DNA from 3 places in the Streptomyces sp. 3MP-14 genome. Region 1 is predicted to be linked to each of the others. Evidence: riboswitches for the same ligand, from Rfam matches in the RefSeq annotation. Region 1 holds a riboswitch; each other region holds the start of a gene.

What was found. A riboswitch is a leader RNA that binds a small molecule or an ion and turns the genes downstream of it on or off. The one in region 1 is predicted to bind S-adenosylmethionine.
Region 2: it holds a riboswitch for S-adenosylmethionine, as region 1 does, so the genes downstream of both, FH609_RS20105 (peroxidase-related enzyme) here and FH609_RS03870 (aminotransferase class V-fold PLP-dependent enzyme) in region 1, are expected to answer to the same signal.
Region 3: it holds a riboswitch for S-adenosylmethionine, as region 1 does, so the genes downstream of both, thrC (threonine synthase) here and FH609_RS03870 (aminotransferase class V-fold PLP-dependent enzyme) in region 1, are expected to answer to the same signal.

The regions. Positions count from the first base shown of each region.
Region 1 is NZ_VDLZ02000002.1:352,141-355,406, reverse strand. It holds gene FH609_RS03885 (helix-turn-helix domain-containing protein) at 1-107, shown strand, start outside; gene FH609_RS03880 (dihydrofolate reductase family protein) at 189-743, shown strand; gene FH609_RS03875 (hypothetical protein) at 1,047-1,598, shown strand; SAM riboswitch class IV at 1,714-1,831, shown strand; gene FH609_RS03870 (aminotransferase class V-fold PLP-dependent enzyme) at 1,967-3,266, shown strand, end outside.
Region 2 is NZ_VDLZ02000012.1:67,574-70,839, reverse strand. It holds gene FH609_RS20120 (GntR family transcriptional regulator) at 1-108, opposite strand, end outside; gene FH609_RS20115 (hypothetical protein) at 271-648, shown strand; gene FH609_RS20110 (hypothetical protein) at 762-1,478, shown strand; SAM riboswitch class IV at 1,591-1,699, shown strand; gene FH609_RS20105 (peroxidase-related enzyme) at 1,814-3,019, shown strand; gene FH609_RS20100 (ABC transporter substrate-binding protein) at 3,155-3,266, shown strand, end outside.
Region 3 is NZ_VDLZ02000023.1:62,660-65,925, reverse strand. It holds gene FH609_RS29090 (cold-shock protein) at 1-21, opposite strand, end outside; gene FH609_RS29085 (MoaD/ThiS family protein) at 461-742, opposite strand; gene thrC (threonine synthase) at 739-2,064, opposite strand; SAM riboswitch class I at 2,080-2,219, opposite strand; gene FH609_RS29075 (glucosyl-3-phosphoglycerate synthase) at 2,436-3,266, shown strand, end outside.

The DNA of each region.
Region 1 (3,266 bases):
GTTCGTTGAGCCGCTTCGTCGGGCGTACCGCCACTCAGCTCAGTGCGCGGACCGAGGAGGAGGCGATGTCGCTTCCGTACAAGACCGGGCCGCTCGACTCGGCCTAGCCTCCCTGTCGTGGCCATCGGGGCCACCCGGAACGCGGGCGCCGCCCGGACGACGTTCCGGACACAGAGAGGTGCGTCATCGTGCGCAAGCTTGTCTCCTGCCTGTTCGTCTCCCTCGATGGCGTGGCCGAGTCGCCCGACCAGTGGCAGTTCGCCTTCGACGAGGAGATGGGCCAGGTGCTGACCGAGTCGTTGGAGAGCAACGACGCGATCCTGATGGGCGCGGTCACCTTCACCGAGTGGGCCGGCTACTGGCCGACGGTGACCGAGGGCGAGGACGTCGACTTCGCCAACTGGATCAACGGCTCCCCCAAGTACGTGGTCTCCAGCACGCTCAGCGACGTCTCCGACTGGTCCAACAGCCAGCTGCTGAAGGGCGATCTGGCCAAGGCCGTCAACGAGTTGAAGGCCGGCGAGGGCAAGGGCATCTCGGTCGCCGGCAGCCCCCGGCTGGTCGCATCCCTGCTGGCGGCGGACCTGCTGGACGAGTTGGTGCTGCTGATCCACCCGGTGGTCGCCGGCGAGGGCCGCAGGCGGCTGTTCCCGGACGACGCGCCCCTGAAGAAGCTGACGCTGGTGAGCGCGCGGCCCACCAGCAGCGGCGTGGTCATCGCCACCTACCGGCCGGAGCGCTGAGCGCGGCGGGACGACGGACGCGGGGTCACGCGGGCACGGGGGCACGCGGGCGGGAAAGGGCGCGGGAAAGGGGGGCCGCGCATTTCCCGCCCGCGGCTCTCTCCTCATTAACACGGGCCGCTTTCCCCGGACTTTCTCGACGCCCTCCGAGACTTTCTCCGGACTTTCTCGCTGCTTTCTTCGAGACGAATCGGTAACCGTTTCCGACCATGCGCGCATTCGATTTGCGATTTCCTTGCGGGGCTCACTAACGTCGGGCAGCGACAGCCCTTCCCACATACAGTGACAACGGGGGAAACACCTGTGCGTGCACGAATTCGCCTCATTTCCGTGGTGGCCGCGCTCGCGGCCGGCGCGGTGCTCACGAGCTGCGGTGACGACGACGAGGGCGGTGGCGGCGGCCTGCCCGGGGCCGGCGGCGGACTGCCGGACTTCGAGATGAACGAGGAGCTGGAGCTGGACACCACCGGCGGCTTCGGCGACGGGGGCGCCGAGGGCGACGGCGCCCCCGACGCGGAGGGCCTTCCCGACCCGGGGGCCGGCGGGGGCGACCCCGCCTGGTTCGCCCGCTGGGAGGCCAACGGCGCCACGCTCTACACCACGGCCGACGGCGTTCTCTACGGCAACCCGGGAACGGGCGAGACCTGCCGGCAGAGCGTCGGGGTGCAGGGCGCGCTCGACTGGGAGCCGGTGTTCTTCATGTGCCAGGGCACGGCGGCGAGCGTGACGCTGCGGCTCAGCGGGGACACCATGGCCATCGAATGGGGCGACCGCACCGAGGAGTTGACCAGGGCGGAGAGCCTGGACGGCCAGACCGTGGATCTCGACTCCCTGGAGTCCACGATCCTCAACTGAGGCGGCGCCGGCCGTCTGGGCCGGCGGGAGAACCCCCGGACGTCGGCGGCGTCCGGGGGTTCCGGCCTGGCCCGACTACCGCGCGCGGCGCGGTGTGTGGCAGACTGCCGGCCAAGGTCACGAGTGACAGCGCCACAGGGCCCCGGCCCGCTGTCCGGCAACCCTCCGTCGCGGCGGGGTGCCCCGGGTGATGACCGGGCCGTGGACAGCAGGGTCCATGGCAAGTGCGGCCTCTCGGGAGTCACTCATGCGTCAGCGAATGCGCTAGGAGCCGTCGGCTCCTCCCTCTGGTTATCGGTTATCGGTCACGGCCGGCTCGTTCCGCCGTGGCGTCTCTCAACCCGTCGAGTTCCGCCGGAGACAGCGTCATGCCCACTCACACCGCGCCCCGCCCTGCCACCACTCCCTCCGTTCCGCCGCCCTCCCCCGCCTCCCCCGTTGATGATTCGCACGCCGTGCTCAGCGCGGCGGTCACCGCGCCGCTTCTCGGCGGTGGCGAGATCGGCTACGCGGCGCTGGACTACGCCGCCAGCGCCCCGGTGCTGCGCCGGGTCTGGGATGAGGTCGCCGCCTACGCGCCGTACTACGGCAGCGTGCACCGGGGCGCCGGTCATCTCTCCCGGCTGTCCACCGAGCTGTTCGAGCGCGCCCGGGCGACGGTCGCCGCGTTCCTCGACTGCCGCGCGGACGACCGGCTGGTCTTCACCCGTTCCACCACCGACTCGTTGAACCTGCTGGCGGCCGCGCTGCCCGCCGGCACGCGGGTGTTCGTCTTCGAGTCCGAGCACCACGCGGCGCTGCTGCCCTGGGCCCGGCACGGCCACCGGGTCGACTGTCTGCCGACGCCGCGCGACCCCCAACAGGCCGTGCGCGCGGTCGAGTCGGCGCTGGCGGCGGCCCCCGAGGGGCCGAGACTGCTGTGTGTCACCGGCGCGTCCAACGTGACCGGCGAGCTGTGGCCGGTGCGGGAACTGGCCGCCGTCGCGCACCGACACGGCGCCCGGATCGTGCTGGACGCGGCGCAGTTGGTGCCGCACCGGCCGGTGAGCGTCGCCGACTGGGACGTGGACTGGCTGGCGTTCTCCGGGCACAAGCTGTACGCGCCGTTCGGCGCCGGCGTGCTCGCCGGGCGGGCCGACTGGCTGGACGCCGCCGCGCCCTATCTCGCCGGCGGCGGCGCGACCCGCGTGGTCGCGGCCGACCCGGCCGAGGGCGTGCGGGTGACCTGGGCGGAGGACGAGGCGCGGCACGAGGCGGGTTCGCCGAACGTGATCGGCGCCTTCGCCATCGCCGCGGCCTGCCGGGCGCTCACCGAGGGCGCGGGCTACGGCGCGCTGGAGGCGCGGGAGCGGGAGCTGCTGTCGGCGCTGCGCGCCGGCCTGGCGGCGCTGCCGGCGGTGGCCGAACTGTCGCTGTTCGGGTCGGAGTCGGAGCGGGTGGCGGTGGTGTCGTTCACGGTGCGGGGCTGGGAGAGCGAGGCGTTGGCGCGGGCGCTGTCGGAGCGGTACGGGATCGGGGTGCGGTCCGGGATGTTCTGCGCCCAGCCGCTGGTGCGGCGCCTGTTGGGCGCGGACGGGCCGGCGGACGACTGCGGCGGGGCGCTCCAGGCGGTGCGGGTCAGCTTCGGTGCGGGCACCCCGCGCGAGCACATCGACCGGCTGCTGGCGG
Region 2 (3,266 bases), on a different contig from region 1:
CTGGTCGCCGGGCTCCAACAGGCCGAGCCGCAGGGCCTGCTTCGTCTGCTGGACGATCTGGAGGTAGGTGGCCACCCCGGTCCTCCGGTCGATCCGGTACTCGATCACCCAACCACCCTTTCATTAATTGAGTAGTGAAAGGGTGGTGGAAGGGGCGGCGGCATGTCAAGTCCCAATGGGTGACCTGTTCTTGGGGTGGGAGAGGGGCGGGGGCGGGTACGGCGGGCCGGTCCACGCGCGTGTGGTTCGGCCGGCCGGGACACTGTCACCATGTCGCCCACCCGACGCGGCCGTGGCCGCCTCCCGCGCGTCGAGGGCATCTTCGCCTCCGACATACAGGTGTTCCGTTTCTTTGCGGATGGAACGGTCCTCGACGTGTTGGTCAAGCCGGCCCCCGGGCCCGACCAGGCCGCCGCGATCGAGGGCTGGCTGCGGCCGGGCACCGCCCAGCGCGGCGTGCACCGCTCCACCTACGCCGTCAGCGGCGGACGGCTGTCGTTCACGACCCGGAGCCATGTCAACGAGGCCCGCATCACCGTCCAAGGGGTGTGGCGCGGTGGGCAGTTGGTTCTCGACCTGACGGGCGGGGGACGTGTGGAGAAGGCCCGTCGCTTCCAGCGTATCGACGTCGGGCGTTCGCTCCGGTGAACTCAGCCGGCGCGCTCCCGGACGGCGCGCCCGCGCCCGGTCCGAGCGTGCGGTTCGCGCCCAACCCGTCGTGGGCTGCCGCCCGCCGGGCGGTTCGCCGTAGAGTCGGGCAGATGGCCAGTGAGGCGTTGTCGTCAGCGGAGCTTCCGCCGCCGTGGTTGGCGCGGCCGGCGGGGGTGGGGCCCGGGCGGGGGGTCGTCGCGGGGTTTGACCGGCTGTTGGCGGGGTTGGGGCGGCCGGGGCCGGGTGGGGCGGTGCCGGTGATCGAGTACCGGCTGGCCGCGCCGAAGTGGCGGTTCCTCTGCCACGCCGTGGACGTCGGTGGGCTGCTGCTGCACGGCAGCGGCGATCCGGACATCCGGGTGCTGGAGCCGCGACAGCCCGAGGACGACTCGGAGTTGGGCAGCCGCCCCGGGGTCTACGCGGCGGCGGACGGCATCTGGCCGATGTTCTTCGCCACGGTGGACCGGGAGCGCCACCGGTTTCTCATGAGCAGCATGGGCGCGCGGCCGGGCGATCTGGGGCCTCCGGCGCCCGCGTTCTACTACTTCTCGCTCACCGCCGAGGTGCTGGCGCGGCGCCCCTGGCGGGCGGGCAGCGTGTATCTGCTGCCGCCCGACGGGTTCGAGCTTCAGGCCCCGATGGTGGCGCGCGGCGTCCGGGTGCGGCCGGCGCAGGCGGTCTGTCCCCGGCCGGTGCGGCCGGTGGCGCGGATCGCGGTGGAGCCGGCGGACTTTCCGTTCCTGGGGCAGGTCCTGCCGCACGACGACGAGGAGTTGCTGGCGATGGCGGCGGCCGAGCCGTTGGGCTTCCCCTGGTTGGGGCACTGAGCGGCCCGGAACACCTTGGGGCGCCTGGGGCGTATCCACTTCGTGAACAGTTGTCTCATATTTCGGACAAAGGCTTTCCCGGAGCCGTCCGGGTGGGCTAGGTTGCTCCGCAGGTCAAGAGTGCCAGCGCCAAGTCCCGGCTTGCTGGCCGGCAACCCTCCTGCACGGTGGGGTGCCCCCGGGACGACGACCCGGCCGCGGTGACGCGGCAAGCGTGCTCCTCGTGAGAACTCGTCCCGGTCCTCGGCTCCCTGGGCCGCGTTCTCGTCACGTACCCGACACGTTTGCCCCGCCCTCTCGGCCGCCCAGCGACCGAGCACGACGAGGCGGACACCATGAGCACCACCCCCGAGACGAAGGCCGTGGCCGGCCAAGTGGCCGACGACATCGGCCGGTTGGCCGGCCTGAACGAGCGGATCGCGGCGGCCCGCGCCGGGAAACCGCTGGTGATCGAGCGCGCCCAGGCGGCCGGCGAGGCGCTGTTCGAGGGGAACGCGCCGGTGCCCGCGCCCGTGCGCCGGGGCCTGGCCGCGCTGGCCGCCCGCTGGCACGGGCTCGACGACCTCGTGCGCCACCACGCGGAGCGAGACGGCGATCCCACGTTGTGGGACGACGCCCCGCCCGCCGACCCGGCGCTGCGCGCCGCCGTCGCCCATGTCGATCTCGTCACGGTCTCCCCCGCGTTGGCCACCCGCGAGGACCTGGACCGGCTCGTCGCCGCCGGCTGGTCACCGGACGCCGTGGTGACCATCTCCCAGACGGCGGCGTTCACCGCGTTCCAGGTCCGCGCCGTTCAGGGACTGCGCCTGCTCCAGGGCCACCCCGTCGTCCCCGCGCCGGCGCCGGCGCGCCCCACGCCCGGGCGCGGCCGCCGTAAGAGCACCGCGCGGACCGCCGCCAACGGGCGGGAGCGCCCGGTCGCCTACACCCGCGAGCTGCTGTCCTGGACGGCCTGGGTGCCGCCGGTGCCGACCGACGAACTCACCGAGGAACAGGAGGCGTCGTTCCGGGGCAAGACCAACGGCGAGTACTTCCGGCTGCTGTCCCGGCTGCCCGCCGTGCTGGCCGCCCGCACCGCGCTGGACGCCGCGATCTTCGCCACCCGGGAGGGACTGCCGCGCGCCGAGCGCGAGTTGGCCGCCGCCGCGACCAGCAAGGTGACCGACTGCGTCTACTGCGCCTCGGTGCACGCCCGCAAGTCCGCCCAGCTGTCGAAGCGCCCCGAGGACGTGGACCGGCTGCTCGCGGTCGCCCTGGAGCGGGACGCCGACTGGCTCCCGCTGGACACCGCGCCGTTGGCCGAGGGCCAGGACGAACGCTGGGCGGCGATCGTCGCGTTCGCCGCCGCCCTGGCCACCACGCCGGTGACCGCCACCCCCGAGCACGTCGCGCGGCTGCGCGCGCTGGGCCTGACCGACGCCGAGCTGACCGACCTGGTGGCGGCGACGGCCTTCTTCGCCTGGGCGAACCGGCTGATGCTCAGCCTCGGCGACCCCTACTGGCCGGACGACCCGACGACGACGGCGACGCCCCGGCCCTGACCCGGGTCCGCCTGGCCTGCCCGCAGCCGCCCGCCCCGGCCGTCCCGCCAGGCCGGCACCCCAAGCGAACGCCCCCCGAGCGAACAACCCCGAAACGAACGACCCCGAAACGAACGATCCCGAAACGGAAGCACCATGAGACAACGCCACGCCCGCGCGTCCGCCCTCCTCGCCCCCGTCGTCGCCCTCGCGCTGGGCGTCGGGGCCTGCGGGACCGTCACCGAGGAGTCGCCGGAGGAGGGCAGCG
Region 3 (3,266 bases), on a different contig from region 1:
CTTGACGGTGCCCTGAGCCATTCCTAACTCCCCATATTGCCGGCCCTTTCGCGAGCCCACACTCCGCGGACCCGGGTCAGACCTCTCAGACTCCACCCCCGGGCGGTGTGGGGGTGTGCGCCGGAACGTTCGACCGCCGCTGAATGTATCTGGACGGACGCCCAGTGCAACAGGTCATTCGGCAGGGAATTCTCGCCACGCCAGAACGGGCAAATCCCGCGAACGCGCTGGAAGTTGAGCATTTCGCAGCGGGTGTTTCTGGCCAACCCGACAATTGGTGCAACAATTTCCGGCACATAATTTGCGCGCGGGTCCCGCATTCATATGCGACTGGCACGATTTCGGCACCGGAACGCTGCCACTCTAGCGTTCCGCCGCAGGCCACCGCCCCACGACCCCGCAGGTCATGGGGCGGTGGGGCGGTTCGGGGAGAACGGCGAAGTGGCCTCGGGAGGGCCGCTCAGCGGGCGCCGCCGGCGACGGCCGGGATGATCGAGACGCCGGCGCCATCGGGGGTCGGGGTGGCCAGTCCCTCGGTGAAGCGGACGTCGTCGTCGTTCACGTAGACGTTGACGAACCGTCGCAGCTTGCCGTCCTCGTCCAGGACCCGGGCCGCGATGCCCTGGTGGTTGCGGTCGAGGTCGGCGAGCACCTCCTGGAGCGTCCCGCCCTCGGCGGTCACCTCGGAGCGCCCGTCGGTGTAGGTGCGAAGGATGGTGGGGATGCGGACGGTGACACTCATGCCAGGCCAGCCTCTCGGAAGGAGTCGAGGTTCGGACGGATGGTCGCGGAGGGACCGGTGGTGCCGGCCACCGCGTCCAGGGTCTTGAGGCCGTCGCCGGTGTTGAGGACCACGGTGGTCGCCGCCGGGTCCAGCACGCCGGCGGCCAGCAGCTTGCGCGTGACGCCCACGGTGACCCCGCCGGCGGTCTCGGCGAAGATGCCCTCCGTCCTGGCCAGCAGCTTGATGGCGGCCACGATCTGCTCGTCGTCGACGTCCTCGACGGCGCCGCCGGTGCGGCGGGCGATGTCCAGGACGTAGGGCCCGTCGGCCGGGTTGCCGATGGCGAGGGACTTGGCGATGGTGTCCGGCTTGACCGGGCGGACCACGTCGTGGCCGTCCTTGAAGGCGCGGGAGACCGGCGAGCAGCCCTCGGCCTGAGCGCCGAAGATCTTGTACGGGCGGTCCTCGACGAGGCCGAGCTGGATCAGCTCCTTCAAACCCTTGTCGATCTTGGTCAGTTGCGAACCTGAGGCGATCGGAATCACCAGCTGGTCGGGCAGTTTCCAACCCAACTGCTCGCAGATCTCGTAGGCCAGCGTCTTGGAACCCTCGGCGTAGTACGGCCGGAGGTTCACGTTGACAAAGCCCCAGCCCTCCCCGATCGGATCGCCGATCAGCTCGCTACAGAAGCGGTTGACGTCGTCGTAGGTGCCCTCGATGGCGACCAGTTCGCCGCCGTAGACGGCCGCCATCACGACCTTGCCCTGCTCCAGGTCGTGCGGGATGAACACGCAGGACCGCAGGCCGGCACGGGCGGCGGCGGCGCCGACGGCGCCGGCCAGGTTGCCGGTGGACGAGCAGGAGAGGGTGGTGAACCCGAAGGCGCGCGCCGCCTCCACGGCGTTCGCGACCACCCGGTCCTTGAACGAGTGCGTCGGGTTGCCCGAGTCGTCCTTGATGTGCAGCTCGCCGGTGATGCCCAGCTCGGCCGCGAGGCGGTCGGCGCGCACCAGCGGGGTGCAGCCCGGGTTGAGGTTCGGGTGCTCGGCCACGTCGGCCGGCACGGGCAGCAGCGGCGCATAGCGCCAGATGTTGTTCGGCCCGGCGGCTATGCGCGCGCGCAGGGCCTCCGGGCCTTCGGTGGGAAAGTCATAGGCGATCTCCAGCGGGCCGAAACAGGACGTACACGCGAAGATCGGGCCGAGCGGGAAGCGTTCGCCACACTCGCGACAGGAGAGCGCGGTGGCGGGGCCGAGATCGACCTGCGCTCCGTTCGTTCCGTTCGCGGCGGTCGCTCCGGAAGCGGTGTCGGGGTGGTCACCCGAGGTCAGCACAGACATGGCTACGAGGCCCTCTCCTCATCTTCCCCGGGCGACTCTCGCCACGGGACGGAATTGGCACCTGCCCCACCGGAGAGCCTCGCGTCGTCACGAGATCCGGTGGAAGGGTTGCCGGGGCTTCAACGGGCCGTTCCCTCTGCCCCTCTGGATGAGCGGTATGCGGTTGTCAACGCGGTCCCGATATGCGGAGGACACCTGCGCTGTTCGAGACTGTAACGGACAGCCCGCACAATGGCTCGGGCCGTCCGATCCGCGAGACGACCCGAGGGGGTGGCCAGAAAACCCGGCGGCAACGGGTTGGGGCACCCCAGAAAGGGGCAGACGCGGCCATACAGGTGATTACGTGGCCAAATCGAACAGGAGCGACATTCGTGCTGGAAGAGGCAGAGAAGTGGCTGAGCCGCCGGTCCTGGGCCGTCACTGACCGCTCGATGCCGCAACTGCTGAACGCCAAGCGGGCAGCGGGGGCGGCCGGCAGCATCAGCGTGGTCCTCCCCGCGCTCAACGAGGAGGCCACGGTGGGTGCCATCGTGGAAGCGCTGCGGCGCGACCTGATGGAGGACGTGCCACTGATCGACGAGCTGCTCGTGGTGGACTCCGGGTCCACCGACCGCACCTCCGAGGTGGCGGCCGCGGCAGGCGCGAAGGTCGTGCACCGGGACGAGATCCTGCCGCGCGTGCCGACGATGCCGGGCAAGGGCGAGGTGCTCTGGCGGTCGCTGCTGGCGACCACCGGCGAGATCGTCTGCTTCGTGGACGCGGACCTGCGGGAGTTCGACTCGCGCTTCGTCTCGGGCACCATCGGCCCGCTGCTCACCGAGCCCGAGGTGCAGCTGGTCAAGGCCATGTACGACCGGCCGCTCGGCGACAAGCCGTCGGGCGCGCGCCAGGGCGGACGGGTCACGGAGCTGGTCGCCCGGCCGCTGCTCAACCTGCACTGGCCGCAGCTGGCCGGCGTGGTCCAGCCGCTGGGCGGCGAGTACGCGGCCCGCAGGTCGCTGCTGGAACGGCTGCCGTTCCCCGTCGGCTACGGCGTCGAGCTGGGCCTGCTGATCGACACGCTCAACCTGGCGGGCCTGGACGCGGTCGGCCAGGTGGACGTCGGCGAGCGCAAGCACCGCCACCAGGACGGGCAGGCGCTGGGCCGGATGTCCGCCGCGATCATGCGGACCGCGCAGTGCCGGCTGCCGGGCAACGTGCTG